2 regions of the Microbulbifer sp. THAF38 genome follow, and region 2 is predicted to be linked to the other one. Evidence: predicted binding sites of a transcription regulator. Region 2 holds the regulator's gene; the other holds the start of a gene.
The links. Region 2 encodes sigma-54, which starts transcription at its own class of promoters, with help from an activator protein. Its sites were predicted from a motif close to TGGCACANNNNTTGCNNT; they were not measured.
Positions count from the first base shown of each region.

Region 1 (11,852 bases), 900 kb from region 2:
GCCATGTGTTCCGCTATGGAGCAGATGGGTCTGCGCGTTGAAGTGCATCACCACGAAGTGGGCACTGCCGGCCAGTGTGAGATCGGCGTTGCCGCCAACACCCTGACCAAGAAAGCGGACGAAGTACAGATCCTCAAGTACGCCGTGCACAATGTGGCGCACGCTTACGGCAAGACCGCGACCTTTATGCCCAAGCCGCTGGTTGGCGATAACGGTTCCGGTATGCACGTACACCAGTCCTTCACCAAGGACGGTGTCAACCAGTTTGCCGGCGACGCCTACGCGGGCCTGTCCGAGACCGCCCTTTACTACATCGGCGGTATCGTGAAGCACGCGCGCGCCCTGAATGCGATCTGTAACGCATCCACTAACTCCTACAAGCGCCTGGTGCCAGGCTTCGAAGCCCCGGTTATCCTGGCCTACTCCGCGCGCAACCGCTCCGCTTCCATCCGTATCCCGTATGTGACTTCGCCGAAGGGCAAGCGTATCGAGACCCGTTTCCCGGATCCGACCGCAAACCCATACCTGGCGTTCGCAGCGCTGCTGATGGCGGGCCTCGACGGTATCAATAACAAGATCCACCCCGGCGACGCTGCCGACAAGGACCTGTACGACCTGCCGCCGGAAGAGCTGGCCGAGTACCCGACTGTTGCCGCTAGCCTGGAAGGTGCCCTGGACGCACTGGATCAGGATCGCGCCTTCCTTACTGAAGGTGGTGTTTTCACCGACGACGCTATCGATGCCTACATCGACCTGAAGCGCGCCGAGGTTGAGCGCCTGAACATGACCACTCACCCGGTCGAGTTCGATATGTACTACTCCGTGTAATGGCGAGCGGCATCACGCCGATGCCGTCGAGCCGTTCTCGAAAAGCCCGCCCCTCTCTGGTGCGGGCTTTTTTATTGGGGGTACACTGTCGGTTGAGGGGGTTACTTTCGCCGTCTGTGGCCGATATAGCGTTCGTGGATTAGAAAGCCTGCCCCTCTGCAGATTGGAGCCCGTTTGTAGGCAAGCACAAGGAGTACCGCTTCGCGGCTGATTGAGCTATGGGATATTTAAAACTGTTGCAGGCACTTTTTCTTGCCGTTCCCCTGCTGGCCCTCGCCGGCACCGATGGCGGAACCACCTCTAGTACCATTTACAAGGTTGTCGGCCCGGATGGTCAGGTGACGTTCAGCGATACGCCGCCCCCCAATGGGCAGGCGCAAAGGGTAGAGTTGGCCCCAATTAATGTGCAGCCAATCGCTTTGCCGCGCACCCTGCCGACCCGCAAGTTGTCGCCAAAAGATGAAGGTGACAAGGCCAAGGACGGTTACTCTGGCCCGTTTTCTATTCAGATAGTGAGCCCCTTAAATGACGCCACCATCCCACCTGGACAGCGTTTTATTCCGCTGCAGGTGGATGTGCAGCCGGTGTACCCGGAAGGGGCGAGTTTCTTTGCGGTGGTGGATGGCAAGCCCTGGAGTGGTCGCTCCTCGGGAGCGGGCCTGGATATCTCCCTACTCGAGCGGGGTACCCACACCGTGCAGGCGGTACTCACCGATGCCAACGGCCAGGTACTGGCCAAATCCCAGGTGATTACGCTCTATGTGAAACGTCCTGGCGGCAAGCTGCCAGACAACCCGGCGCCGCGCGCACCGCAAGCTCCCAAAGCCCCGCTGGGACCGGGTATTCCCCAGGCTCAGCCCACTCCCTGATCCACTGCCTAAGCCACTCCTTAAGCGGCCTCCTCGTATGCCGCCACCGCAAATAACTTTTTTGTGGCGGTGGCTTCCACCCCAGATCCGCCTGGTTAAATTTTGCTCTGCGCACTAATATGGTGCGCACACGGTTTTGTCTCAACAGTTTTGCCTGTGCCTGCGGCGGCTTAATCAGTCTCATGGTCGTGCACGCTTGGAGGTTGGGGAGAGTTCTGGGGCCTCTGGGCGCGCCCCCCGATAATCCTGTGCGCCATTTTGGTTTGCTTTTTGCACTGGCTAGATACAAGGGGTTATCGCGCCGGGTACAGGAGAGTGTCCGGGCCCGTTAGAAAGCGGAAACGATTGAATGCTTAATGATCGCCAGCTGCGTCAGCTTTTAGACAGTCTTACTTCAGCGGTACTGGTATTGGATGACCAGTTATTGCTTTGCTACCTGAATAATGCCGCTGAGGATCTGTTGGCTGCCTCCAATGCGCGGGTCGAAGGCATGCCACTGCAGGAGGTGGTGCGGGAATCCGCCGCCGCAGAAAAGGCGTTGCAAAACGCGCTCCTCACCGGGGAAAAGTTCACCGTGCGCCGCGCCCGCTGGCGCCTGCATAATCTGAAAACGCGGACCGTGGATTACTCCGTCAGCCCTGTGCCGGAGCTGGGGGTGTTGTTGGTGGAGGTGCAGCCGATGGATCGCCTGCTGCGCATCGCCCGTGAGGACGCACTGCTCAGCACTCAGGAAACCGCACGCAACCTGGTGCGAGGCATGGCCCACGAGGTGAAAAATCCCCTCGGCGGGATTCGCGGTGCCGCACAGTTACTACAGCGCGAACTGCCCGACGCCTCCCTGGAAGAGTACACCCAGATCATTATCGAAGAGGTGGATCGCCTGCGTAATCTGGTCGATCGACTACTGGGGCCCCGCCAGCCAGTACAACTGGTGCCCAGCAATGTGCACGAGATACTCGAGCGGGTGGCACAATTGGTCGAGGCCGAATGCGGGGGGCAGCTGCAGATTCGCCGGGATTACGATCCCTCAATTCCCGATGTACCGGCGGACCCAGAGCAATTGATCCAGGCCCTGTTGAATATCGCCCGCAATGCCATGCAGGCCATTGATGAGAGTATCGGCCTCGCCAATGGGGAAATCGTGTTGCGCACGCGCGTGCAGCGCCAGTTCACCATTGGTCGACGCCACTGCCCGCTGGTTTGCCGTATCGAAATTGAAGACAACGGCCCCGGGATTGCCGAGGAGATCCGCGAGCGCATTTTTTTCCCGATGATTTCCGGTCGTGCCGAGGGCTCGGGACTGGGGTTGTCTATCTCGCAAAATATTATCAACCAACACCGTGGCCTAATTAAATGCGACAGCCGACCGGGTCGCAGTGTCTTCCAGATTTACCTGCCACTTGTTACCGAATCAGCCAATACAGGAACCTAGAGAATGGGCAATCGCGTTTGGATTATTGACGACGACCGATCAATCCGCTGGGTACTGGAGCGGGCACTGTCGCGGGAGGGGATTGAGACCCAGTGCTATGAAAGCGGTGATCGCGCCCTGGATGATTTTTACAGCGACTCCCCGGATGTAGTGATCAGCGATATTCGCATGCCCGGTTCCGATGGTTTTAAATTGTTGGAAAGATTTCAGGCGGAGCGTCCGGGCCTGCCAATTATTATTATGACCGCGCACTCCGATCTCGATAGTGCGGTTGCCGCTTACCAGGGCGGGGCCTTCGAATATTTACCCAAACCCTTCGATATTGACGAGGCTGTAGCGGTAACGCGGCGCGCATTGGCGCACGCCAAGGAGCAGGTCCAGGAAGAACGGGCTGAGCCGGATAATGGTACCGGTAACAAAGAAATCATCGGCGAAGCGCCGGCCATGCAGGAAGTATTTCGCGCTATTGGACGCCTGTCCCATTCCAATATCACCGTGTTGATTAATGGCGAATCGGGAACCGGTAAGGAGCTGGTGGCCCAGGCCCTGCACAACCACAGCCCTCGCCGTGACAAGCCGTTTATCGCCCTCAATATGGCCGCCATCCCCAAAGACCTGATGGAGTCCGAACTGTTCGGGCACGAGAAGGGCGCCTTTACCGGCGCCAGCGCCCAGCGGGCCGGTCGCTTCGAACAGGCCAATAGCGGCACTCTGTTTTTAGATGAAATTGGCGATATGCCGGCGGAGACCCAGACCCGGCTGCTGCGTGTTCTGGCGGATGGGGAGTTTTATCGGGTTGGTGGCCATACTCCGGTAAAAGTGGATGTGCGTATCATTGCCGCCACCCACCAGAACCTGGAGGAGTTGGTGCGCGAGCATAAATTCCGCGAGGACTTATTCCACCGCCTGAATGTGATTCGAATTCACATCCCGCGCCTGGCGGACAGGCGCGAGGATATTCCGCGGCTGGTGCGCCACTTCTTCAATGCCGCCGCCGCAGACCTCGGTGTAGAGCCAAAAATTCTGAGTAAAGATGCCGAGGAATATCTCTCCGGCCTCGATTGGCCCGGCAATGTACGCCAGCTGGAAAACACCTGTCGCTGGATTACCGTAATGGCCTCTGGTCGCGAAGTGCATATCGAAGACCTACCGCAAGAATTGCACCAGCAGAGCAATGAGACCGAAGCACCGCTGGATTGGCAAAAAGCCTTGCGCATCTGGGCCGATCAAGCGCTCAGCGCCGGACGCAAGGAAATTCTCAGCGAAGCCGTACCCGCCTTCGAGAAAGCTTTGATAGAAATCGCGTTAAAACACACCGCCGGGCGCAAGCGCGATGCTGCGGATCTGCTTGGCTGGGGACGCAATACCCTGACGAGGAAGTTGAAGGAATTGGGGATGAACGGAGAGTAATTTCGCGCTTTTAATCGGCAAAAAAAATAGAGAGGCCAAAAAAGGAAATATTCTTTTCAGCACCTAAAATTCTCCTTAGCGTGAATTTGTAGCTCTTATTACTGAAACGATAAGGGAGGGTTTTTGTGAAAATCGAAGAGCTTTCTGTTGTTGAAAAAGTGCCATTCCTGTTTTGGGTAAAAGACCGGCAGGGAAAATATCTCTGGGGAAATCGCAAAATTTGTGAATTGGCCGGCGAGGAAGTGGAAGGCAAGACCGATGCCCAGCTGCCCTGGTCGGATAACGCTGTGGAATTGCGAGATGATGACTTAAAGGTCTTCGCCTCAGGAGAGCCCATCTATTCTCATGAATTTATCGATAAATCCTCTGAGGGCAGGGCCAACTTGAGTGTTTGCAAGTGGCTCGACGACTTTGAAGGGCAGCAGTGCTGCTTCGGCATTTCTTTTATTAGTGACTGAGCGAAGTACTGTCATCTGCCTTATGAATCCGGTTCAGGGGTGACCGGGTTCGCATGCTGATTACTGTTTTACCCTCTCCGCATTTTCTGTTTTCTCCACGCCAAGTTTGGCCAGATTACTGGCGATATCCTCTGCGCTGGTGGCGGGATTGATATCTTTATCGATTTTTAGAATATTCCCATCTTTGCCGATATAAATAGTGACGCGCCGGGCGAGTTTGATAATGGGAATGAGTACACCGTAGGCTTTCGCAACCTCTCCCGTGGGGTCGCTGAGTAGGGGGAAGTCGGCGGAATTGTATTTGGAAAATCGGACATTTTCGTCGAGCTTATCGGTGCTGGCCATAAAGTAGGTGACGTTAAAGGCCCGGATTTGGTCACCGTTTTTGGCCAGGGATTTGCACTCTATTGTGCAGTTTTTAGTAAAAGCCCTGGGATACCAGGCGATAACCACCGCGGTCTTGCCCACATAGTCCTTTAGCGAGTGCGTCTTTCCATCTGTGCCCTGCAAGGTGAAGTCAGGCGCTTTTTGCCCGACTTCCAGCGCCATCAGCGGCAAGCTGAGCATGGTGGCGACAATCAGGGTTAACCAATATTTCATAGGGACATCCGCTCTGGCAAAATTGGCGTCTAATCTATTGCCATTGTGTGCCTCACATTAGTATATGACGCTTATATGGCTAAGACCTGCCGCATCTTCCATCTTTACCAAATATGACTGACCAGTGCTCACGCCATGAGTCAGATCAAAAAATGTTCGAAAGCGCTGCAGTAAACCGAGTTCAGGTTTCGACAACGCGGTTAAAAAAGAAAGTGATCTCAAATTACTCGCTATCTTTCTTTGGTTGCATCAGCATATCGTTGCCTTCGGGTTTAGGTGGCATCAGCATATCTTCCGGGTGGACAAACTCCCGCATAAAGATTTCCCAGAAAGCGAGGAACAATGCGGCTAGCAGGGGGCCCATGGCGAAGCCACTGATGCCAAACAGTATCAGGCCGCCCACGGTGGAAAACAGCACCAGGTAATCTGGCAGCTTGGTATCCCGCCCTACCAAGATGGGGCGCAGCAAGTTGTCCACCAGGCTGATTACGGTAAATCCGTAGGCCAGTAGTATGGTGGCCTTGACCGGCTCGCCAACCCCATACAGATAGATCGCTGCAGGAAACCAGATCAGTGCTGCACCAACGGCGGGCAGTAATGATAATAGGGTCATCAACACACCCCATAACAGGGGGGCGGGCAAATCGAGTACCCAGAAAATAATGCCGCCCAGGCTACCCTGGGTAATTGCGACGACCAGGTTGCCTTTAATAGTGGCCCGGGTGACTTCGGCAAACTTAGCCAGTAGCAGGTGCTCACGCTCATCACCAAGTGGCAGTGCGTGAATAATCAAGTTGACCAGCCTCTCCCCGTCGCGAATTAAAAAGAAAGTGAGGTAGAGCATCAGGCCGAGCATGACAAAAAAATTGACAGTGTTCTGTCCCACTTCTATTGCGTTTTTTGCAATAAAACTGCCGGCATTCATTACCCCGCCAAGTAAACGCTTCTTGGCCTCGTCGATATCTACACCGATGCCCTCAAGGAAGTCGTTAACGCGCGGAAAGGCGCTGCGCACCTGTTCTAGGGATTTAGATACATCGATTTGTCCCTCCTGCACCTTCTGATAAAGCGTTACCGCTTCATTGATAAAGGAGGTGGCGACCACCAATACTGGTATCACCAATAACACGATGCACATAAAAAGGGTCAGCAGCGCCATGGAATTGGGAGAACTGGGAAAGCGCTGCATTAATAGGCGGTACACGGGATAAAAAATCAGGGCGATAGCACAAGCCCAAAAAATTGGTGTGAAGAAGGGCTTAATCAGTACCATAAAAGCCACTGACACCAAGATCAGCGAAAGAATAAATGAGCGCCTTTCTAATTTTTCCTGCACTGGAACTCCCTCTACTTCTGCAAAGCCCTGTGGTATCGGGCGCCTAAATTGCGATCTATCTAAGCAGAAGCAAGGGGGATTTACCAGCGCCTGTAACCACAGGTGTCTACATGAAAGCGAATACCTTTATAAATGCCCAGCCCCATATTCCATTGTTTGCCTTTGTGTTTGTGGATATCTCTCAGGACAGGAACTAATTGTTCGCGGCTGAATTTTTTCTGCGGCACTATATCCAGGCCGCAAAAGCGCAAATGCTTACTGCCTTTGGAACCGCCGGCCTTGCTGTTGTAGCTGGTGGTACGCCAGCCGGAGACTACGGTAACGGGGCCGATGCGTGGCACTATTTCCCGTTGCAGCACCCTCAGGGTGTAAATCATTAATCCCCAGTTTTCCACTGGTGGAATAGCGAAGGCAGGTTCATCCAGATCCCGCCAGTCGCTGCCCTGGCGCAGGAGTTCAAAGGGGGCTACCACTTGGTCCACCCGATTGATGTGCAGGTAATTCTTTAGCTTGGCAAATAGAGCCTGGTTTTCCTTCTGCTTGAGAAAGCGGCTAAAGACCCGCTCTGAGGCTGCAGGGTATCCCTGGATATCGTAAACCTCAGGGGTTCCCGGTAGTGGCAGGAGTTCGATGGGACTGAGGATTCGCTCGCCCAAATCGCGCGTTTTCTCCGAGGTGAATAGCAGCGCAATCATAATGGCGATCAGCAGCAGCCCACCTAGAAGGAGTAGCCAGCGGCGCCGGGTTCGAGAGATGCCTGATTGACGATTACTGTTGTCTTGTATAGCCATGCTTCAATCCACCAGTTGCCATGAGCGATAGCCACAGGTATCGATATGGAAAAGTAGTCCTTCACCGAGACCCAGGCCGAAATTGCTTTCTGGTCCCAGGCGCGCGTGCAGGGCTTGCAGCTCTTCCACAAGTTCACCGTGGCTGATATGGGATGTTGGAATCAGGTCGAGGGCGCAGAACGCCCGGTGACGGGATTTATCGGTGTGCTCCAGCTCGCGGTTATAGCTGTCATTGCGGAACCCGGTGACCACCGCGACCGGGCCGATCAGAGGCACAATCTGCTCCTGCAGTAGCTTTAGGGTGGCGACTATTTTGGGCCACTGATCTTGCGGGGGGAGAGAGAAGGGGGGCTTCTCAATTTCCAGCCATTCGCTACCTTGGCGCAAAAGATCACTTACCGCAGTGACTTCGCCTATTCCCTGGCTCCGCAGGTAGTCACTGAGTGCCTGCACCCGTGCACGGTTGTCGTTACTGCGCAAAAAACTCTCGAAACTCTCTTCGCTGGCAATGCGATAGCCGCGAGTTTCCACATAGGGTTTTTCCTGCGACTTGAACCACAGCCACAACCACAGGGCCGCTAGCACGCCAGCAAGTAGCAGGGTCAGGCTGGCTACCACAACAAAGTTGGTGCGCCGGCCGGGAGGCTGGTGGGGGTAGAGTGTCCTGAAGCGAGTAAAGGAATTGCCTTCAGACATGGGGTGCGGCTACAGCTCCGAAATTTGGCCTGAGACGTGTAAGTCTGCGCACGGACGTCTATTTCGTCGGCGCTTCTTTAAACACTATAGCCGCAAAAATCGACACTCTGCTTAAATGCCGCTTCGCTTAAGGAAAGGCGAATAAAAAAGCCCCGCTACCTTGCGGCAGCGGGGCTTTTTTGTGCTTCTACTAAAAGAAGGCTACTTAAAAAGCATTAGGCCTTGGGGCCGGCACTTTTCACTTCATCGCTGACATTGAATTTTTCAATGTTTTCGGCGAAGAGCTTGGCCAGCTTACCTGCCTGGTCGTCGTAGGCGGCCTTGTCTTCCCAGGCTTCGCGCGGGTTCAGGTAGGCCTTGTCCACGCCCGGTACTTCCAGAGGAATATCCAGGTTCAGGGTTTCCAGGTGCTCGGTGGCAGCGCCTTCTAAGGCGCCGCTCTGGATAGCGGCTACCACAGCGCGGGTAACCGGGATCGGGAAACGCTTGCCGTTGTCGCCAGAGCCGCCGGTCCAGCCGGTGTTCACCAGGTATACCTTGGAGCCGAAGTCCTCAATACGCTTCATCAGCAGGTCCGCGTACTCACGGGGGGCACGGGGCATAAACGGAGCGCCGAAGCAGGTGGAGAAAGTCGGGTGAATACCGGCCTCTGCACCCAGTTCGGTAGAGCCAACGCGCGCGGTGTAACCGGACAGGAAGTGGTATGCCGCAGCCTCTTTGGAGAGGATGGATACTGGGGGCAGTACGCCGGACACATCGCAGGTGAGGAAGATAACGTTCTTCGGCTCGCCGGCGCGGTTCTCCAGCTGGCGCATTTCAACGTGCTCCAGCGGGTAGGAGCAGCGGCCGTTCTCGGTGAGACTGGTGTCACAGTAGTCGGCGGTGCCGTTTTCGTTGGTCACAACGTTCTCGACGATAGCGCCGAAACGGATAGCGTCCCAGATTACCGGTTCATTCTTTTGGCTCAGGTCGATGGTCTTGGCGTAGCAGCCACCTTCCATATTGAATACTGCACCCTTGGTCCAGCCGTGCTCGTCATCGCCGATCAGGTAGCGGTCGGGGTCTGCGGACAGGGTGGTCTTGCCGGTGCCGGACAGGCCGAAGAACAGGCAGGTATCGCCGTCTTCGCCAACGTTGGCGGCACAGTGCATGGGCATAACGTCTTTTTCCGGCAGGAGGAAGTTCTGCACGGAGAACATTGCCTTCTTCATCTCACCGGCGTAGCGCATACCCGCCAGCAGCACACGGCGCTGGCCGAAGTTGATGATAACGCAGCCTTCGGAATTGGTGCCGTCGCGCTCAGGCTCACACACAAAGTTAGGCGCGTGCAGGATGCGCCACTCTTCCTTGCCCTTGGGGTTGTACTTCTCGGCGCGGATAAACATGTTGCGGCCGAACAGGTTGTGCCAAGCGGTCTGGGTGGTTACGACAACCGGCAGGTAGTGATCTTCGTCCTGGCCAACGTGCAGCTGCTGTACAAAGCTGTCGGCGCCGGCGACAAACGCTTCTACGCGGTCCCACAGGGCATCGAACTTGTCCTGCGGGAAGGGGCGGTTCACATTGCCCCAGGCGATACTGTCGGCGGTGGAGGGTTCTTCCACAACAAAGCGGTCCGCCGGGGAGCGGCCGGTGCGGGCACCAGTTTCAGTGACCAGCGCGCCGGTGTCGGAAAGTTTGCCCTCGCCGCGCGTAAGAGCCTGCTCTACCAATTGTGCTGGTGAAAGGTTCTTATAAACCAGCGCGGTGTCGTCGATCTGTGCCATTCGTCGATTACCCGTGAATGTTGGATAGTAAAAAAATTAGGGCCGCCCAAGTATTAGACAGCCAGGCAAAATTAGGGGGGCGCATTATGGCAAAATTCAAAATAAGCGGGTAGCAAATACGATCACTTTTTGCGCTTTGACAGCGCTGTCATTGCAAATTAGAGCGTTTTAAATTCATATAATCTATGTAGTATTTTTACCCTATAGATTGTATGAATTTTTGTGCGAAAAAGAGGGTGTCACCGGCGGCGGAGAGAGCTCCCCACCGGCAACGATTTCTCTAGTGCAGGGTATGGGGCGGGGCATTGAGCAGGGATTCGACCTGCTCCCGATCAAAGCGGTACTGCGCGTTACAGAACTGGCAATCGGTGACAATTTCACCGTTCTGCTCTTCCAATAATCGGTAGACGTCCTCGGCGCCGAGGGAAACCAGGGCACGGGCGCTGCGCTCCCGCGAGCAGCTGCACTTGAAGCGGATACTGTCGGTGCCCAGGGTGGCCGGTTTCAACTGGTGGAACAGGCGGTGAATCAGCTCATCGTGGGGTACATCGTACAGCTCCTGGGCGGTCACGGTGTTTGCCAAGTGCAGAGCGGTTTCCCAGGCGTCGTTATTCTCTTCGGCACTGGCGGCATTATTGCCGGGTAATACCTGCAGCATTATGCCGCCCACGTTGCTGCCATCGCACTCCAGCCAGAAGCGTGTCTCCAGCTGTTCCGATTGGGCAAAGTAATCCTCCAGACACCCGGCCAGGCTGCCCTTCTCCAGAGGCACCACCCCCTGGTAGCGCTCCCCGCGCTTGGGTTCCAGGGTGATGGCGATGACGCCGCGGGGGCCGATCATGTCCATCAGACTGGCGTCCTCGCTGATTTGTGCGCCCTCGGCGATACGGGCTATGCCGCGCAGATCGCTGTGGTGGGTGCACTCGGCCATAATCATCGGCACATCGCCCTCACCGCGGGCCTGCAGGCTCAATATGCCCTCGAACTTCAGGGTAGTGGAGAGCAGGCAGGCGGCTGCGAGAAACTCTCCCAGCAGATGCGCTACCGGAGTCGGCAGTGGATTGTGCTTGAGCACTTCGCGGTAGGCGTCGGTGAGGGTCACCATCTGCCCGCGAATATCGTGTTGGGAGAAGATAAAGCGTTCCAGCTGATCGGACATAGATCGAGTGCCTCGGTATTAAAACCGCGGGATTTTAGAGGTGGATATGTCTAAATGGTAGCCGGCCCGGACAATTATGGCGCCGGCAAGCGGGATGCCGGCGTTGGGGATGGTGCGCCTCAGCCGCAGCGGCGGGCGATCTCCTGCTTGAGCTTCTCGGCCATCTGCTGGCGCTCGCGCTCTGAATAGCGTACCTCCTTGCCATTCTTGTCGATAAAGGCCACGCGCCCGTTGATCGAGCGCAGGCGTTGACGAGCATTGCTGCAAATGCGCTGCTGTTCCTGCTGCTGCGCACGTTGTTCCTTTTGCTGACGCTGTTGGTACTCTCGCTCGGCGGTATTGGCTTTAGAGGTGATCAGACTCCGCTGAACTCGAGTGGCCTCAGCGGCATTGATCGGGCCCAGTTGCCCGGAGATATCCTGGGCCTTGACCTCTGCAGGTGGGCGGTCACTGAAGTGTACCCGCCCATCGGCATCGACCCAGCGGTAGAGTTCACCGGCACTGGTGCTG
Region 1 covers NZ_CP045369.1:4,405,259-4,417,110, reverse strand. Annotated here, with positions in the region: gene glnA (glutamate--ammonia ligase) at 1-828, shown strand, start outside; gene FIU95_RS19165 (DUF4124 domain-containing protein) at 1,047-1,697, shown strand; gene glnL (nitrogen regulation protein NR(II)) at 2,047-3,129, shown strand; gene ntrC (nitrogen regulation protein NR(I)) at 3,133-4,539, shown strand; gene FIU95_RS19150 (PAS domain-containing protein) at 4,665-4,997, shown strand; gene FIU95_RS19145 (peroxiredoxin) at 5,058-5,597, opposite strand; gene FIU95_RS19140 (AI-2E family transporter) at 5,821-6,933, opposite strand; gene FIU95_RS19135 (D-Ala-D-Ala carboxypeptidase family metallohydrolase) at 7,014-7,724, opposite strand; gene FIU95_RS19130 (hypothetical protein) at 7,728-8,420, opposite strand; gene FIU95_RS19125 (phosphoenolpyruvate carboxykinase) at 8,636-10,183, opposite strand; gene hslO (Hsp33 family molecular chaperone HslO) at 10,464-11,342, opposite strand; gene FIU95_RS19115 (DUF4124 domain-containing protein) at 11,462-11,852, opposite strand, start outside.
Region 1: a site for sigma-54 is predicted at 1,957-1,974, ahead of glnL (nitrogen regulation protein NR(II)). Genes of this name have one in related genera too.

Region 2 (11,852 bases):
CTGCTCGGGCGAGTAGGCCTCGCCCGGGTGGAAAACCTGGATAAAACACCGGTGCAGGAGAAAGGTCAGCGGAACACTGGTGAGCTGACGGAGGGGGGTGACCACATAATGGCTCCGCTGCGCGCGCTCTCTGGAGATATTTCCGGTCGCTGGCTGCCCGGTGAGCACTGGCGTCTGGCTCTACAGAGTACCCAAGTAGATTGGCAGGGCCTGCAAATGCCGCCACTAAACCTGCAGGTAAGTAGTGATCGGCAGGGGACTGCATTGTCGGCAGACGTGATCGATTTGGCGGGGTGGAGCGATATTCTCAGGCGGCTGGACGTATTGCAGGGCGCTGCAGGTGATTGGTTAAAGTCACTGGAACCCGAGGGCCAGCTGCGCCGTGTACAGCTGCGAAAAGGAGCTGATGGGACGGTGAGCTTCAGTGCTAATTTGCACAATATAGCCACTCAGGCCTATCGTGGAGCTCCCTCGGTGGCCGGATTGAGTGGCTACCTGGAATTTGCCGGGGGCGAAGGCCGGGTCGAGCTTGATGGCTCCAGCTTGCAAGCGGGCTTTCCAAATTTGTATTCCGAGACATTTTCTTTTGAACGGGCCAGCGGCACCTTGGCTTGGAATCTGGACAAGGATGCGAATGAAATCAATGTCTTCTCTGGCCCCTTGCAGCTGGATGGTGAGGTGGGGGAAGTGCGTGGACAGTTTTTGCTGTCCCTGCCTTTTCGCCCACATACTCGTGCGGCGGATTTGGCTTTGTCCCTGTCGTTGCGTGATGCCAGCGTAGGAACTCAAGAGAAATTGGTTCCGACTACGGTTAGTGAAGACCTGCGCAGTTGGCTGAAAGATGGGTTAGGTGCCGAGAATCCTGGACGGGTTGAGACTGCCGCGTTTATCTATCGAGGTAGCAATTATCCAAAAGATGGCAAGGAGGAGTCTCTACGCGCTCTGGGGGCTCATACGCAGCGCCAAACGGTACAGCTGGCCGCAGACTTTTCCAACGCCAGCCTCAAGTATGCCGATGAATGGCCCAAGGTGCAGTCGGTGGATGGCCGCCTTTCGCTGGATGACGGAAACGTATCCGTCAGCGCCAATAAGGCGCGCATATGGGGTGTGGATGCCCATGAGGTTTTAGTTGAAGTAACTCCACAACCTGAGAAAGGCTCACGCCTGGATGTAACCGCACAGCTACAGGGGCCAGCTGAGGATGGATTGCGTCTATTGAAGGAGTCTCCTCTGCGTAAGCAGCTAGGCAGTGCATTTGATGAGTGGCAGTTGTCTGGGGATATTCGTGGACAACTGAGACTCTCCCAGCCCCTCGGCGGCGCGGCATTATCCCCAAGTCAAAGAGTTGATTTGCAGCTTAATCGTGGTGATTTGCAGCTACAGAACCTGCGTTTACATGCCGAGGCTTTGGCTGGCGATGTGGTCTATGACAGCGATACTGGTCTCGAGGGAACTCAACTGAAAGGCGAGCTCTGGGGCCGGCCCATTAAAGCGAGTATTCGTCACTTTGGTGAGGGCGATTCCCGGGATACTCAGGTGGTAGTGGATGGGAATGCTACTACCCAGTCGATCTACCGCTGGAGTCAGCGCCCCGAGTTGAAATGGCTGGATGGTGCCATGGATTACCGGGCATTGGTGACCATTCCGGCAAGATCAAAAGAGGCCCCCTACGCTGCAGTTTTTGAGTTGACCTCGAATCTTGCCGGTGTCGCAGTCAATCTTCCCGAGCCCTTCGGTAAAGCTGCTGAGAGAAAAACAAATTTTGTGCTGCGCGCCCCCATCGGTGATCAGGGTAGTTTGTTCCATTTGAATTACGGTGAACACCTGCAAGGTCAGTTTTGGTTGGTGGATGGGGCTCTTGAGCGTGCAGCAATAGCACTCAATGCCGAGGCGAAACTGCCTGAAGAGAGGGGGCTAAGTATTCTCGGCGATATCTCCAGTGTTGATCTGCCCCGCTGGGAAAAACTGTTGGGTATTTACCGCGATGATGCACCGGCGGGGTCTGAGTCCTCTAGCCAGTCTGGGCAAACGCTCACACAGAGTCCTGAATTGAAGACCGATAGCCAGAACAAAATAACTTCTTCTTCCCAAAGTGCGCTGGCAACGGCCAAAGTATCCAGTCCTTTACCGGTAAGTCTTGATCTTAGTACCGACCGTTTGCAGTTGGGCACTGCGGAAATTGAGCATATACATGTCACTGGCCGAGGGGTGGGTGCCAAGTGGCAGTTGGATTTCGATAGTGAAATGGCGGCGGGGAGGCTCTCTGGAACGCTAGGGGGGAAAAAGCCTCTCCGCATGAAATTGGCGCATCTGCGTCTTCCCACTCCTGAAAAAAAACAGGCTGCTTCAGGGGAGGCTTCTTCTGAGCTGCCCCTTTCAGAAGAGTCGGTGGACCCCTGGGCGAACTTTAACTTCCAGAGCTTGCCATCGATTGATTTCAGTACGGAAAGTCTGCGCTTAGGCGAGGAAGAGCTTGGACGTTGGTCCCTTGAAGTGCGGCCATCTAAAGAGCGCCTGGTGTTGAGTGATATTCGTGGCAGTGTACGCGGTTTCCAGTTACAGGGGCGTGGCGGTGGTGATAAAGCCCTGGGAGCACAGCTGATGTGGATGCGTGATGCTGAGGGTAAAAATTCATCCCAATTTATCGGGCGTCTGGCAGCCGATGACCTGGCTGATATTCAGCGTGAAATGGGGCATGAGCCGCTGATTGAGAGTAAATCCGCTACCTTTGATACGGCATTGCGCTGGGATGGGTCTCCGGCGATGGCCAGGGGCAGCTTGTTCTCGGGAGATTTGAAAATAGATATTCGTGATGGCCGCTTCCTTCGTTCAACCGGTACCGCAGGCTCAACCGTCCTAAGGTTATTGTCGCTATTTAATTTCGACACCTGGGCGCGCCGCCTGCGCCTGGATTTTTCTGACCTTTACAAAAGTGGTATGGCTTTCGACCGGGTGCGCGGTGAGGTGGTTTTCGAAGGAGATGGGCAGCTGTTAATTGCAGTACCTATCCAGGTTGAGGGACCAACCAGTGAGCTGCAGATGGCTGGGCGAGTGAATTTGGTACGTGAAGATTTGGATCTGACTCTAGTCGCTACTCTGCCGGTAAGTAATAACCTCGCTTTGGTTGCTGCACTGGCCGGAGGACTCCCAGCCGCGGCGGGCGTTTACCTCATTAGTAAAGCCTTTAAAAAGCAGGTGAAGAAAATGGCCAGCGTCAGTTATCGCATTAGCGGTGACTGGGCTGATCCACAGATGCGCTTTGAAAAACTCTTTGATGGAGATGGCGCTGAACGCCAGGGGGCGGCCTCTGAGGCATCTGGAAAAGAGACAAGACAAGAGCAGGGAGTGGCGGATTCCAGCCATTCCCCATCCCCTCCGTTAGCTGACGGAGCCGGCTCTTAACCCGCTTGTTGATGGAGCTAGCAAGTCTGAGGGGAGGACTCCGAAAGCCTGTGAACGCAGCTTTCTAACCTTTTAAGGTAATGACCTAATGAGGACAGGAGTTTGCAATATGGTGAAGACTTCGACGCTATGGTTTCTAGTGGTGTTAATCCTGGTTTTATCGGCCTGCTCCGAGGCCGATGATCAGAGAATTCAAGATATGACAGTGGCAGAGGCTAAGACACGTATCGCTGAGGGCAAAGGCCTGGAGCAAATTCCCAAGTCGGTGTGGAAACAATTACTCCCTGAGGATCGATATAAAGTTCTTTGGAAAGGGGATACTGAGCGGGCTTTTAGCGGCAAGTTGTTATACAACGAAAAAGAAGGAGTCTACATTACCGCAGGTTGCCGTCTGCCGGTATTCAGCTCCGAGCACAAATTTAAATCGGGTACCGGTTGGCCCAGTTTTTGGGATGTAGCTTACCCGCAAAATATCGTCTTAAAAGACGATTTCAGCTGGGGGCTCAGGCGTACAGAAGTATTATCGAAGTGCGGTGAGCACCTGGGGCATGTTTTTAAGGACGGTCCCCCTCCGACAAACTTGAGATACTGTCTGAATTCTCTGGCCCTGGACTTTGAACCTGCGCAGGGGCGTGAACAGTAACCAACTGGGCTTGTAGCCAATTGGAGCGGCGGTTAAAAAGAATGGAATTTTTCTAGCAACGCTTATCGGTGGCTAGATTGGTTTTAGCATTAGCCAATATTGCAATATAAAGGTTTGTGGGCGGTGCCAGGCCGCCCGAGTGGTGCAAGAGTGATGCTGGATTACTGTGAAGACTGAATAAAAAAGTCCCGCAAATAGCGGAACAACTTGCGCTGATTGCTAGGGGGCTTGCTGTTTTTGATCTCGCGCAGGGAATCACGCACCAGTTGACGTAGTTGTTGGTGGTCTACCTGGGGGTACTGATCAAAGAAAGCTTCCTGGGCACTGTTGCCCTCTTCAAGTAAGCGCCCGCGCCAGTCTTCTGCCATCTTGTCAAAGCGCGGGTGTTGCTGATCTCGCTCTTTGAATTTATTCAGTACGGCTTCAATGGCTTCGTGGTCGGCACTGCGCATCAGTTTACCGATATATTGCATTTGACGGCGGCGCGCCTCGTTAGACTTGATTCGTCCCAGGGTATCGATCGCCTCGCGCATATCCTCATCAATGGGCACTTCAGCAAGCTGGGTTTTGGATAGCTCGGTCAATTGCTTGCCCAGGGCCTGCAGTTCGTGCATCTCCTGCTTTACCTGCGTCTTACTCTTAGGCAGGTCTTCATCGTCGTATTCGTACATCTGGAGTTCCGTGTATAGGTTCCGGGCTGCCCCGGTTCTGTTTGAGCAGGCAGTGTATTGCCTCTCAGCCAAAATGCCAGGTGGCGAGGCCCAGGAAGGACATGAACCCCACCACATCGGTAACGGTTGTCAGTGCGACGCTACCGGCCAGTGCCGGATCGATTCGTATTGCCCGCAATACAACCGGTAAAATTGCCCCTGCCATCGCCGCTACGATCAAATTAATGACCATTGCGGCAACGATGATGACTGCAATGGTAATGTCGTCAAACCATAGCGCGGCGATCAGCCCCATCACTAGGGACCAAAGTAGGGCGTTTAGAGCTGCTGATCCGAGTTCCCGAGAGAGTAGCCAGCTGAGGTTGCTCTTGCCAATCTGTCCCAGCGCCATTCCCCTGATCACTACGGTGAGTGTTTGACTGCCAGCCACCCCGCCCATACTCGCGACGATGGGCATTAAAACGGCGAGGGCAACGACTTTATCCAGCGTATTCTGAAACAGGCTGATGACCCAGGAAGCCAGTAGGGCAGTAAGTAGGTTGATACCGAGCCAAAGCGCGCGTCTACGGGCAGTTCGCCTAACCGGGGCAAAAGTATCCTCTTCTTCATCGAGGCCCGCCATGCTCATTAGGGAGTGATCGGCACCCTCGCGGATAACGTCGACGATATCGTCGATGGTGATACGGCCCAGTAGGCGGTTGTCCTCATCCACTACCGGTGCGGTGATCCAGTCATACTTTTCAAACAACCGGGCGACTTCGGTATCGCGCATATCTGCGGGTATCGGTTCCACATCGGTATTGACCACCTCGCGAACTGTGACGGATGGGTCTGTAGTGAGAAGCTTGGAGAGCGGGAGTAGACCGATATATTGGCCCTGGCGATTGACCACAAACAAGCTGTCTGTGGACTCCGGCAGCTGTTCATGGCGGCGTAGGTAACGCAGCACTACATCCAGGCTCAGGTTGGGCCGCACCGATATGGTATCGGTGTCCATCAGGCCGCCAGCGGTGTTCTCATCGTAAGCGAGAACACTTTCCACCCGCAGGCGGTCTGTTTCGCTCATTGCCGAGAGGACTTCCGAGACGACACGCTCGGGGAGCTGCTGGAGGATATCTGCGATATCGTCCGCGTCCAGCCCCTCCATGATCTCCACCATCTCCTCAGTATCCATGGTGTCGAGGATCTGGCTTCGGACCTCATCGGTCAGCTCTTGCAGAACCTCACCCTCGACATCCCGGTCGATCAGATTCCACAGAACCTGGCGGATACGCGGAGGTGAGCTTTCCAACAGTTGCGCAATGCTCTGGGGCGTAAGGGTTTTGAGCATGCGCCGGACTTCCTGCCCGGTACCACTATCGAGAGCGGCGAACAACTCACTGAGCTGGTTTTGCGCGCGGAACTTGATTTCGGCTTGGGGTGGGCTGGACACGATAAATCCTTACTGCTCAGCGGTGATTAGGAGGACAGAGGCCACGGAAAGGTCGTGGTGCTTTAATACCATGGCGGACTCTATCCACTGCCGGTTGCCTTTGCAAACTACTCGGCTTCGCCGAAGCGCTCAGAGACCAGGGTGCAGATGGCATCGAGTGCGTCGCTCTCATCACGGCCCTCCACCTCCAGCTCCAGTTCAGTACCCTGGCCGGCGGCGAGCAACATGAGCGCCATCACGCTTTTACCGTCCACGGATCTGTCTCCGCAGTTCACTTTGATATTTGAAGAAAAGCGGGCAGAGGTCTGGGCAAATTTACTGGCTGCGCGGGCGTGTAGCCCGAGTTTGTTAATGATGATGAGACGCTGCTTTTGCATAGGGGCTTGCGGTGTTTCGACTATCTCTGTTGTTCGCGGTGACGGACTTGAATATTGCCAAATTTATGCAGAAAAGTACGGGCTAGTTGCTCAACCATATATACCGAGCGGTGCCTTCCTCCGGTACAGCCAATGGAAATACAGGTATAGCTGCGGTTGCTCTCTTGGAAGGAGGGCAGCCAGTTCTCTAAAAAGCCTGTGATGTCCGCTTCCATTTTGTTGGTTTTTGGATAGGAGCGTAAAAACTCGGCTACTTCGGGGTCCAGCCCGGTTTTTTTTCTCAGGCTGGGTTCCCAATAGGGGTTTGGCAGGCAGCGCAAGTCGAACATCAAGTCAGCATCCACGGGTACGCCGTATTTAAAGCCGAACGACTGAAAAAGGATTGCCATTCCCTCTGAGTGTTCGCCCACCACTCGGCTTTTAATTAGCTCTCGCAACTCATGTAGGCCGAGGCTACTGGTATCGATCACCATATCTGCCATGGCTGAGATCGGTGTCAGCAGTTCCCTTTCTTGTTTTAAGGCCTCGAGTAAGTGGGTGCAGTCATTGCTGAGGGGGTGTTTTCGGCGAGTCTCGCTGAAGCGCTGAACGAGGACGGGTTCACGGGCATCCAGGTAGATAATGTCACACTGGACACCTGTGCTGCGCAGGGCTTCTATGACACGTGGAGCCTGCTTGATATCCTGCCAGAGGTTGCGTGCGTCTATTCCCAGAGCTAGGGGAGTGTCCCCCTTTGGGGTTTGTTGCTCGGCCCGCTTAATCAGTTCGGGCAGCAGGCTGATCGGTAGGTTGTCAATGCAGTTAAAGCCCACATCTTCGAGCAATTGTAGTGCGGAGCTTTTACCGGAGCCGGAGCGGCCGCTGATAATGACCAAGCGCATGGGGACCCCCTCTTTTTAGCTCTTTATACCATTTAATTGCTTGAGAAATGGTGTTTTTATTCCTAACGGTAATTTAAGGAGTGATTCAGTAGAATCTCAGTTGTTACCAGAATAAAAGTACAAAACCAGAATCAGGCTGCTGCGGCAGAATCTATGGCTAGGGCGTAGAGCTCATCACTACTTTCGGCTTTTCTCAACTTATCCCGGACTTGGCTGTTGGAAAAAAGCGCAGCGATTTCTGCCAGTGTATCCAGATGTTGTTGCTCTGAATCTTCAGGGACGAGTAGGACAAAGAGTAAGTCGACAGGTTGCCTATCGATAGCGTCGAAATCTATGGCGGGTTCGATTGTGCAAAGCACGCCTATAGGTTGCTCACAGCCAGGAAGACGGCAGTGAGGTATGGCTACCCCCTCGCCAATACCCGTCGAACCCAGGCGCTCCCGAGCGATCAATTGGTTGAATGTTGTGTCGGAGTCATGCTGTGGATATTGTTCGGCGATGGCTTGGGCAATATTGAGCAGCAATTTCTTTTTGCTGCTCCCCGCCAGGTGGCAAAGGCTTAGGCGGGGAGAAAGTAAAGCTTCCAGTGTCATAATTCAGCGGTGGTTCTGCAACTTCTCTTTGTGTTTTTTCAGTTGGCGGTCCAACTTATCTGTAAGCGCATCGATGGCTGCGTACATGTCTTTGTCTTCCGAACCCGCACAGAGGTCGTGACCATTGATATGTACTCGGGCTTCAGCTTTCTGGATCAATTTATCTACAGATAGAATAACTTGCGCGTTGGTTATGTTGTCATAATGCCTTGAGAGCTTTTCCAGCTTGTTCTCACAGTAGTTGCGCATTGGTGAGCTAACGTCGACGTGGTGACCACTAATGTTGATCTGCATGGATTTCTCCTTACCAGGTGCATCACAATACGGCGAGCCTCCTTTCGGGTCGCAACCCTACTAGGAAGTGGCCCAGAATGGAAGGATACACTCAAAGTTTGGAGTTCGGTTGCGAAGACGTAGCAACTGACGCCAGGTTATGACTTGCTCCGCCTTTTTGGTCGCGCCCGGTATGGGCAAATTAAACTAGGCGCTTCCTTTCACTGGAGGAGGGGATACCCATTGATTCGCGATACTTGGCTACTGTGCGGCGGGCTACTTTGATGCCCTGCTGGTCTAGTTCCTGGGTAATTTTATTGTCGGATAGCGGCTTGCGTGGCGTTTCCGAATCAATCAGCTTTTTGATCAGGGCGCGAATGGCGGTTGAGGAGGCATCTTCGCCGGAGTCTGTGCTCACGTGACTTGAAAAGAAATACTTGAGTTCAAACACACCACGGGGTGTGAGCATGTACTTTTGGGTGGTTACCCGGGAGATGGTGGACTCGTGCATGCCAATGGACTCGGCAACGTCTGCCAGCACCATGGGGCGCATGGCTTCTGGCCCCTCCTCAAAAAAGCCTTGCTGCTTTTCGACAATACAGTTGGCGACTTTCAGCAGGGTTTCGTGGCGACTCTGCAGGCTCTTCATAAACCAGCGAGCTTCTTGCAGATGGTCCCGCAAAAAGTTGTTATCTCTGGAGTTATCCGCACGCTTAACCATTGAGGCATAGTGATTATTGATTCGAATCTTGGGAGTGATCTCTCCATTCAATTCTACTTGCCAGCGCAGGGCCTTGCGGGAAACGATGATATCCGGGATTACATAGTCCGGCTCCTGCCCGCCAAAGCTCTCTCCCGGATTCGGGTTTAGTGTCTGGATGAGGCGAATGGCCTCGCCGAGCTGGGCCTCGTTAAGGCGTGTGCGCCGACTCAGCTGGCGAAAATCTCTTTTACCGAGCAAGTCTAAGTGTTTTTCAATGATGCTTTGCGCTTGGTCGAGCCAGGGGGTGGTTGGCGGTAACTGTTGCAGTTGCAATTGCAGGCATTCTTTTAGCTCCCGAGCCCCACAGCCGGCAGGCTCGAACTGTTGGATGGCCTTTAAGACTGCCAGTACTTCATCTTCATCTACAGCTAATGAGGAGGCAACATCCTCTATTGAGGTGCCCAGGAGGCCGCTGGGGCTTATGCTGTCAATCAGGTTTTCACCGATCCACTTATCCTGCTCGGATAAAGGGGTCAGGTTCAGTTGCCAGCGCAGGTGGCCTTGTAAGTCGACAGAGATGGAGTTGCGTTCGTAGCTGAGGGTATCCAGCTCTGGGTTTCCGCTGTGACTGGTGTAGATATCATCCCATCGGGAGTCGACAGGAAGCTCGTCGGGAATTGCCTGGTCCCAGTCCCCCTCAGCAAGCTCTCGTTCCTCAGCCGCTTGTGAAGTATTGTCCTGCACCCGCTCTGATTCGTGCTCAGTCAGAGATTGGCCATTCTCCACCTTTGAGGGTTGTTCCTCGCTATCCGCCTCCAGCATTGGATTGCTATCCAACGCCGCCTGAACCTCCTGCTGAAGGTCAAGGGTAGACAGTTGCAGAAGGCGGATCGCCTGTTGCAACTGGGGAGTCATAGTCAGTTGTGTGCCGAGCTTGAGCTGGAGTGACTGCTTCATAGTGGAGAGCCGCTGGCCGATAAGACAGTGTTTAGATCAATTTGTCCTAAGATGGCGCAGACTACCCCTCCCTCTAATTTATTACAAGCAATAAACGTGCCGATCCAGTGATAGATGTTAGACTCGAGGTGGCTGAAGTATGAGGAATTAAGCTCAAATTGAAAAATTTAAGGATAGGGATTGCCGCTTCATCTTAAATGGTAAATTCATGTCCTAAATAAACTTCCCGAACCTGCTGGTTGGCAAGAACATCTTCTGGTGTGCCTTCAGCGATTATGTGGCCCTCGCTGACAATGTAGGCGGTCTCGCAAATATCGAGGGTCTCGCGCACATTGTGGTCGGTAATGAGTACTCCGATATCTCGATCCCGCAGGTGGCGGATGATTTCTTTGATATCGTTTACCGATATGGGATCCACGCCGGCAAAAGGTTCGTCTAACAGGACAAAACTGGGATTGGTGGCCAGGGCGCGGGCGATTTCTACTCTGCGGCGCTCGCCCCCAGAGAGTGCCATGCCCAAGCTCTGCTCAATATGGGTAATGTTAAATTCCTCAAGCAGGGCTTGAGCCTGTTGCTGTCGCTCGGCTCGCGAGAGGTCTTTGCGGGTTTCTAGGATGGCGAGAATATTGTCTTTTACGCTCAGGCGGCGAAACACGGAGGCTTCCTGGGGAAGATAGCCGATGCCTTTGCGTGCGCGCCCGTGCATAGACAGTCGGGTAATACCTTCATCGTCGATCATCACCCTGCCTGCATCGGCCTGAACCAGCCCGGCAATCATATAAAAACAGGTGGTTTTACCGGCGCCATTAGGGCCTAGAAGCCCGACAACCTGTCCGCTGGAAACACTGACGGTGACATCCTGGACAACTTTTCTTTTTTTATACTGTTTCGCGAGGTGTAACGCTTTGAGCGTTGGCATAGTGTGTACCGAAATCTATCCATGCCGCGGGCAGAGTGATGCCCGCCGGTGCAAATAATATCTGTTGCTTAGCGCCTGAGTGAAAGTTAGGGGGCTTGCTGCCCTTGGTTATCACTGGCGCCTTGCGGGTTCTCTTTCTTCTCGGGCTTCCATGTCATTTCTACGCGCCCCTTACCTGTTTGCCCTTTGGCACTCATTTGTTCGGTAGAGAGATCGTAGTCAATTTTTTCTGCGGCCAGTGTATTGCCCTCACGGTCAACGTGGGCCTTGCCTGTGAGCTGCAGTTCCTCAGAGCTCACCTGGTAAACAATACGTTGGGCTCTAGCTTTGACGGGATTTTCGCCCTGAAGAATCTTTTGTTGGAAATGCGCGGGCTTGCCTACGGCTATGACGCGACTGATCTCTTTTTCTGGAGTGAAGTAAACCTCGACGCGGTCAGCCTGAATTTTCAGCGAACCCTGAGTGATAACAACATTGTTGCTATATACCACCAAGTTATTGTTGAGGCCGGCATTCATTGCATCAGAACTGATGTTGATCCGCTGTTGGCGATCTTCTGGCAGTGCAACAGCCGTTGAAGCTATGAGCGCTAGTGCGGTAATAGCGGAGATTCTTAGCAAGTGGCGGTATTTAGTCAGTGTCATAGATGCTCTTTACGTCGGATAGGATTTCCATCCGGTCTTCATTCAGGTAAGCGCGCATACCCTTACCCGTTGTGCGGTTAGGGCCAGAGCTAATAGTAACAACTTTGTCTGTCTCGGCGAATTCCTTCGCGGGCAGAATTGTAATGCTCGATGTTTCCAATTTGATACCGCCAGGGGCGGGTAGTTCATCAATTACGACATCGCCATCCAAGACTACTCGTTCACCACGATTGTAAGCGACCCCTTTGCGGGACTCGGTACGCCACTTCGGCTGGTCATCCTGGTAAAAGAGCATGCGGGGTTCCGCCAGGTCTGCCCGGTCACGACGTTTAAACTGGTAGTAGGTAATCTGATCCG
Region 2 covers NZ_CP045369.1:3,509,691-3,521,542, reverse strand. Annotated here, with positions in the region: gene FIU95_RS15220 (YhdP family protein) at 1-3,402, shown strand, start outside; gene msrB (peptide-methionine (R)-S-oxide reductase MsrB) at 3,512-4,045, shown strand; gene yjgA (ribosome biogenesis factor YjgA) at 4,207-4,716, opposite strand; gene mgtE (magnesium transporter) at 4,781-6,148, opposite strand; gene FIU95_RS15200 (HPr family phosphocarrier protein) at 6,256-6,525, opposite strand; gene rapZ (RNase adapter RapZ) at 6,546-7,406, opposite strand; gene ptsN (PTS IIA-like nitrogen regulatory protein PtsN) at 7,538-8,002, opposite strand; gene hpf (ribosome hibernation-promoting factor, HPF/YfiA family) at 8,003-8,293, opposite strand; gene FIU95_RS15180 (RNA polymerase factor sigma-54) at 8,475-9,932, opposite strand; gene lptB (LPS export ABC transporter ATP-binding protein) at 10,126-10,851, opposite strand; gene lptA (lipopolysaccharide transport periplasmic protein LptA) at 10,938-11,495, opposite strand; gene lptC (LPS export ABC transporter periplasmic protein LptC) at 11,482-11,852, opposite strand, start outside.